Regions from separate parts of the Streptomyces sp. NPDC107517 genome, predicted to be linked through region 2. Evidence: riboswitches for the same ligand, from Rfam matches in the RefSeq annotation. Region 2 holds a riboswitch; each other region holds the start of a gene.
The links. Region 2 has a riboswitch for cyclic di-AMP ahead of ACZ67T_RS23730 (C40 family peptidase). Riboswitches for the same ligand answer to the same signal wherever they lie in the genome.

Region 1 (2,255 bases), on a different contig from region 2:
CACAGCTCCTGATCGGCCGGATCGGCGCGGACAAGCACGATCGGGTGTGGCCGGCGCAGGTGCTCGGCACGTACTGCCTCGGCGGCACCCTCACCTCCCGACTGGACCGCGTCCTGCGCGAGGAGAAGGGATACACCTACGGCGTGCGCTCGTTCGCCCAGGTGTTGCGCTCGGCGCCGGACGGGACGGGCGCCGCGATGCTCGCCATCAGCGGCTCCGTGGACACGCCGAACACGGGTCCAGCGCTCGACGATCTCTGGAAGGTGCTGCGCACGCTCGCGGCGGAGGGCCTCACCGACGCCGAACGGGACGTGGCCGTACAGAACTTGGTGGGCGTCGCCCCGCTCAAGTTCGAGACCGCCGCGGCCGTCGCGGGGACGCTCGCCGACCAGGTCGAGCAGCACCTGCCGGACGACTTCCAGGCGGAGGTGTACCGGCGGCTCGCCGCGACGGGCACGGTGGAGGCCACCGCGGCCGTCGTGAACGCCTTCCCGATGGACCGTCTGGTGACGGTGCTCGTCGGTGACGCCGCGCAGATCGAGGAGCCCGTCAGGGCCCTCGGCATCGGAGAGGTGACCGTCGTCACGGGCTGACCGTGACCGGTGTGCAACGAGGGGCCCCGGTGGGCGAGATGACCATCGGGGCCCCTGTTTGTCCGAATTGAACCAGTGGTTGCCTGTCTGCCCTGTGGCATGCGCTACAAAAGCCCGGTTCGGTTTGTTGATTGAAAGTTGCCCCGCTTAGCGTCGGTCCGGCTGTCCGCCAGATGTACGCCGCGCCCGTGGCACCGGACAGTCATCGCCGAGTCCCCCAAGGCGCGAGCCGGGGGAGCCGGGGACCCACCGTCCCTGGGGTGAATCGGACGCCCTTCCCTGAAGGGGCCCGTAGGAGACCTTCCTGCTCCGAACCCGTCAGCTAACCCGGTAGGCGAGAAGGAAGGAAAGGATCAGCCACCCCATGGCGTTCACCCGTGCCACCGGGAAGCACCGTCGCCCGAGCCGTCTCACGCGCACCACCGCGCAGGTCGCCGGCGTCGCCGCGCTCACGACGACCGGTGTCATCGGAGGCCTCGCCGCCCCCGCCCTCGCCGCCGACGCGTCGCTCGAGCAGACCGGCCTGAGCAGGGCCATCTCCATCGGTGACTCCCTCGCGCAGAAGATCGACGAGCAGGCCGCTGCCCAGCAGCAGGCCGCCGACGAGGCCGCCGCGAAGGAGAAGGCGGAGGCCGCGGCCAAGAAGAAGGCCGAGGAGGACCGGCGCAAGGCGGCCGCCAAGGCCAAGGCCGAGCGCGAGGCCAAGGAGCGTGCCGCCCGTGCGGCCGAGCGCAAGCGCCTGAACGCCTTCGTCATGCCCGTCACCGGCTCGTACGTGTCGACCGCGTACAAGGCCAGCAGTGGTCTGTGGTCCTCCGGCAGCCACACCGGCATCGACTTCCACGCCGCCAGCGGCACCTCGGTCCACGCGGTGGGCGCGGGCACGGTCGTGGAGGCCGGCTGGGGCGGCGCCTACGGCAACAACATCGTCATCAAGATGAACGACGGTACATACACGCAGTACGGCCACCTGTCGTCCATCGGTGTCTCCGTCGGTCAGACGGTCACCCCGGGGCAGCAGATAGGCCTCTCCGGAGCGACCGGCAACGTCACGGGCCCGCACCTCCACTTCGAGGCGCGCACGAGCCCCGAGTACGGCTCGGACATCGACCCCGTCGCGTACCTGCGCTCCCACGGCGTGAACGTCTGACCTTCGCCGCGTACCCCCCGCGAAGACGCACCGAATGCCCCGGCTCACCGAGCCGGGGCATTCGTCGTTCCCCGGAACCGCTTGTTCGCGGCCCGCTTGTTCCTGACGCCGGTGTCCAAAAAATATCCATGGATTACGGCCTGCCGTCGGAAATTCGCGCCCGCTGGAATAGAGTCGCTGGACAGGCGAGCTGAACAGACGTCCATCGCGCTGTACGGGTGACTATCGACCGCGTTTCGCGGGGATTAAGGCGGAGGTCGGGGCATGCGCATTCCGGCGCACTCGGTATGCACGGCGATCCGCGACGACATCGTCTCCGGTGTCTACGAGCGCGGCGGCAGACTCACCGAGGAGGTGCTCGCCCGCCGCTACGGCGTCTCGCGCGTCCCCGTGCGCGAGGCGTTGCGCACCCTGGAGGCCGAGGGCTTCGTCGTCACCCGCAGGCACGCGGGTGCCTGCGTCGCCGAACCCTCCGCGCAGGAGGCGGCGGACCAGCTGGAGATCCGCATGCT
Region 2 (2,255 bases):
CTTGACCTGGTCCCAGGTCGTGCGCGGCAGCGTGATGCCGGCCGCCTTCCACGCGGCCTGCGTGAGGCCCGAGCAGTCGTACGAGTCCGGTCCCGTGGCGCCCCACACGTACGGCTTGCCCATCTGGGACTCGGCGAAGGCGATGACCTTCGCGGCCTTGGTGGCGTAACCGCTGCTGGTGCTCCCGGAGCCCGTACCCGTACCCGTCCCCGAACCGGTACCGGTGCCCGTGGTCTCCTTCTGGCGCGCCTCCTCGGCCGCCTTGCGCTTGGCCTCCGCCTCGGCCTGCTGACGCGCCAGCTCCTCCGCCTTCTTCCTGGCGGCCTCCTGCTTTTTCTTCTCGATCGCCGCGAGCCGCGCCTTCTCCTCGGCGGTCAGCTTCGACAGGAGTTCGCGGGCGTCACCGAGCTTCTGCTGGACGTCCCTCTTCGTGCTCTTGAGCGTGGCCTGCGAAGTGGTCAGCGTCTCCAGGCTCTTGGCCGCCTCCGTGCGCTTCTTCGTGGTGGCGGCCTGCTCGGTCTGGTAGTCGTCGACGGCCTTCTTCTGGCGGCTCGTGAGCCGGCTCATCAGCTGGTCCTGGTCGAAGTAGTCCTGCGCATCGTCGGCGAGGAGCAGCGTCGCGGTGTCGGAGACGGCGCCCGTGCGGTACTGGGCAGCGGCGAAGGTGCCGAGCTCCTGGCGTGCCTTGTTGAGCTTCTCGGTGCGCTGCGCGACGTCGTCGAGGAGGTCGCCGACGCGCTTCTGCTGCTTGGTGGTGCGCTCCTTGGCCGCGTTGTACTTCTCCGTGGCCACGCCCGCCTGGTGGTAGAGGGTGTCGACCTTCTTCTGGACCTCTTCCAGGCTCGGCTTCGACGGCGCGGAGGGGGCGGCGGTCGCGGTCTGCGAGAGCAGGGCGATGGACGTGAGGGCCGCCGTGGTGATGCCGACGACGGGGGCCGTGCGGGGGCCGGCTGTTCTGGTGCGCGGCTTGCGGTGCGACGCCAAGGGTCGCGTCTCCTTCCCATGACCGCCTACCGGGTTAGCTGTCGGGTTCGGGCGGAGATTCGGAAGGCTGCCCTACGGCCGTGCCCTGACGGGTCGTCGGCCGATTCACCCCAAAGGTCGTGGGTCCCCGGTTCCATGCCTCTCGGCGTACTGAACTCAGCGGGGGCGACCCGCTCGCGGCGCGGTTGCCGGCGGGGGGACGGGCGGCCCGCGGAGCACGCTAGCCAACTCGTGTGGCTGCTGTGAAGGTTGATGTTCGATATGCCCGATACATTTTCGTGACCTTCGGCAATCTTGTCGGTGACCTCCGGTAACCTTCGCTGAGGGTGATTACCGCACTACAAGAGGTGGCCGGGCCCGCGAAGTCGGAGGAAGTTTCCGGGACGGCCGTGGGTGTCAGTGGGGCGGCCTAGACTCGTAGAGCGATGAGCAGCCTCTTTGACGACAGCTTCCTGGCGGACCTCACGGCTTCGAAGGCCAGTGAGGAGCATGCCCCGCCGCCGCCCGAGGACGACACGGCTCCGGAGCACGTTCCGGACGACCTGTTCGACGGGAAGTTCGACGTGCCCCCGGCCAGGGACGAGTACTACCGGGACGGCGCCCCACGCCCGGCGCTCGACCCGGCGGCCCTCCTCGACGGGCTGAACGAGAACCAGAAGGCGGCCGTCGTCCACGGCGGCTCCCCGCTGCTCATCGTGGCGGGCGCGGGGTCCGGCAAGACCCGCGTGCTCACGCACCGCATCGCGTACCTCCTCGGCGAGCGCGGTGTGCACCCCGGCCAGATCCTCGCGATCACGTTCACGAACAAGGCCGCGGGCGAGATGAAGGAGCGCGTCGAGTCCCTCGTCGGCCCGCGGGCGAACGCGATGTGGGTGTCGACGTTCCACAGCGCCTGCGTCCGCATCCTGCGCCGCGAGTCGAAGAGGCTCGGCTTCACGTCGTCGTTCTCGATCTACGACGCCGCCGACTCCAAGCGCCTCATGGCCCTGGTCTGCCGCGACCTCGACCTGGATCCGAAGAAGTTCCCGCCGAAGTCCTTCAGCGCCAAGATCTCGAACCTGAAGAACGAGCTGATCGACGAGGAGGACTTCGCGGCACAGGCCGCCGACGGCTTCGAGAAGACCCTCGCCCAGGCCTACGCGATGTACCAGTCCCGCCTCCGCGAGGCGAACGCGCTGGACTTCGACGACCTGATCATGACGACGGTAAATCTCCTGCGCGCCTTCCCGGACGTCGCGGAGCACTACCACCGCCGCTTCCGCCACGTCCTG
Region 3 (2,255 bases), on a different contig from region 2:
CGGCGGCTCGTTCAGCGCGATGACGGCGATCTACGACACGATCCGGTTCGTCAGCTGCGAGGTCGAGACCGTGTGCCTCGGGCAGGCCGCCTCCGCCGCCGCCGTACTCCTGGCCGCCGGGACGCCGGGGAAGCGGGCCATGCTGCCCGGCGCGCGCGTGGTGATCCATCAGCCGGGGCTGGCCGAGCCCGCACAGGGCCGGCCGAGCGACCTGGAGATCCAGGCCCGTGAACTGGTGCGCATGCGCGCCCAGCTGGAGGAGCTGCTCGCGCTGCACACCGGGCAGAGCCGAGAGCGCATCGGCGCCGACATCGAGCGGGACAAGATCCTTCAGGCCCAGGACGCCGTGGAGTACGGACTCGTGGACCGGGTCATCGAGAACCGCAAGCTGTCCGGTTCGGCCCACGGCGCCAGGTGACCCGGCGATGCTGCCGCCCGAGCTGCCCCCGCTGCCCGCGCTGACGCGCGCCGAGTGCGAACTCCTCGCCCGCTATCTGGAAGTGGTCGACCTGCTCGGAAGGATCAACCCGGCCAGGAGCGACCGCACATATGGCGGACTGCGGGCCGCGCAAGCACTCGTCGGCGGGGCGACGGCGCTCAGGGACGCCCTGACGCTCATGCATCAGCGGGGCGAGACCGAGCTCCACGCGACGACGCTGGCTCGCGCTTTGCGGGTCCTGGACGGAGAAAGGAGGACACAACGGGTCACGGTGCCGCCGGGGTCGGTCAATTGACGGACCGTTCAAATCCGAAGCGATCGATCCGAACCGTCCGCGCCGAGGTCGAAACGGACCAGAAGAGGTACCCACATACGGCGTAGCCGGCACCCGTTTTGCGAACCGGAAAAGTTGCGCGGAACGCCTACGCCAAATCGGGAATTCCGCCTTCCGCTGCTGGTGCGGGCCTCGTTGGGACCCCCGCGCCGGGGTGGAAAAGTGCGCTGTCCACCCGAATGGATCACTCGTGAGGACACTCACACAACGCCGATTCGGCGCTGCGTTCTCGACGTTTGTGCGTGAAGATCCCTTCCGACGACAAGCCCCCGCCGCCGCGGCGGGGCGGTCCGTGCGGACGCCGAGTCCTGCCGCCGTACGGATGCCAGGTCGACAGAAGTGGATCGGCAGGAGTGGAGGACCCGAGCACGACGGGCCGCCGGAGCTTTTTTCCGGGCCGGCCCTTGGGGTGAAGCCGCACTTCGCGGCCGGGCAACTTCGCCAGCCCGAATCCGACAGGTCATCCTTCACAGGCGGCTGACGAAGGGTTGCGCATGACTGCGCTCAATCGTGTCCCGTCGCTGCTGACCCGGGCCGGCACCGCCTCGGCCCTCACGCTCGCCGTAGCGGGCGGCAGCCTGCTGGTGCCAGGAGCCACGCCCGAAGCGGAGGCCTCGCCACCTGCGACGAAGGCCCTCCAGATCGCGGCCTCAAGGAAAGGAAGCCCCTACCAGTGGGGCGCCACAGGACCGCACAGGTTCGACTGTTCGGGCCTGACCGTCTACTCGTTCAAGCGTGTGGGCAAGAAACTGCCCCGTACCGCCGCCCAGCAGTACAACAAGACCCGCCATGTCTCGGCGTCCCATCGCAAACGCGGTGACCTGGTCTTCTTCCATTCGGGCCGCGGCGTCTACCACGTCGGCATCTACGCCGGGAAGGGAAGGATCTGGCACTCGCCGAAGACCGGTGCCGTGGTGCGGCTCGAGCGGATCTGGACGAGGAGCGTCTGGTACGGGCGTGTGCGGTAGCGCCACCTGACAGGTCCCCGGGGGCCTCGGGGACCCCGGGGACCCGTCAGGCGTCGTCACCGGGCGTACGCGCCTGCCCGGCCGTCTCGGAGCCGCGCGACGGGGTACTCGTGGTCGTATGAACGAGGACCGACCGGCCGGCGACGAGGACGCCCCACGCAACTCGGGCTCAAGGAGCGTGGGGCAGGACCGGCACGAGACGCCGCTGGAGCGCGCGGACCGGAACTTCGGCGAGCTGCTCCAGGAGCTGCGCGTCACGCAGACGGGCGTGCAGATCCTCTTCGCGTTCCTGCTGACGCTGGCGTTCACTCCCAGGTTCCCGGCGCTGGACGGCGTGCAGCGCGCGACGTACATCGCGACGCTGTTGCTCGCGGTGCTCGCCGCCGCGCTGTTCACGGCGCCCGCGGCACTGCACCGCGCGCTGTTCGGGCGGGGTGCCAAGCCGCAGATCGTGCGGATGTCCTCGTGGCTCGCCGCGGCCGGCCTGGGCGTTCTGGCACTTGCCCTGGCCGGG

Region 1: it holds a riboswitch for cyclic di-AMP, as region 2 does, so the genes downstream of both, ACZ67T_RS00315 (M23 family metallopeptidase) here and ACZ67T_RS23730 (C40 family peptidase) in region 2, are expected to answer to the same signal.
Region 3: it holds a riboswitch for cyclic di-AMP, as region 2 does, so the genes downstream of both, ACZ67T_RS31690 (C40 family peptidase) here and ACZ67T_RS23730 (C40 family peptidase) in region 2, are expected to answer to the same signal.

What each region holds. Positions count from the first base shown of each region.
Region 1 is NZ_JBVJPM010000001.1:76,741-78,995, forward strand. It holds gene ACZ67T_RS00310 (M16 family metallopeptidase) at 1-593, shown strand, start outside; cyclic di-AMP (ydaO/yuaA leader) riboswitch at 790-944, shown strand; gene ACZ67T_RS00315 (M23 family metallopeptidase) at 958-1,743, shown strand; gene ACZ67T_RS00320 (GntR family transcriptional regulator) at 2,008-2,255, shown strand, end outside.
Region 2 is NZ_JBVJPM010000010.1:185,057-187,311, forward strand. It holds gene ACZ67T_RS23730 (C40 family peptidase) at 1-984, opposite strand, end outside; cyclic di-AMP (ydaO/yuaA leader) riboswitch at 993-1,142, opposite strand; gene pcrA (DNA helicase PcrA) at 1,410-2,255, shown strand, end outside.
Region 3 is NZ_JBVJPM010000017.1:63,159-65,413, forward strand. It holds gene ACZ67T_RS31680 (ATP-dependent Clp protease proteolytic subunit) at 1-418, shown strand, start outside; gene ACZ67T_RS31685 (hypothetical protein) at 426-734, shown strand; cyclic di-AMP (ydaO/yuaA leader) riboswitch at 1,087-1,264, shown strand; gene ACZ67T_RS31690 (C40 family peptidase) at 1,268-1,741, shown strand; gene ACZ67T_RS31695 (DUF6328 family protein) at 1,860-2,255, shown strand, end outside.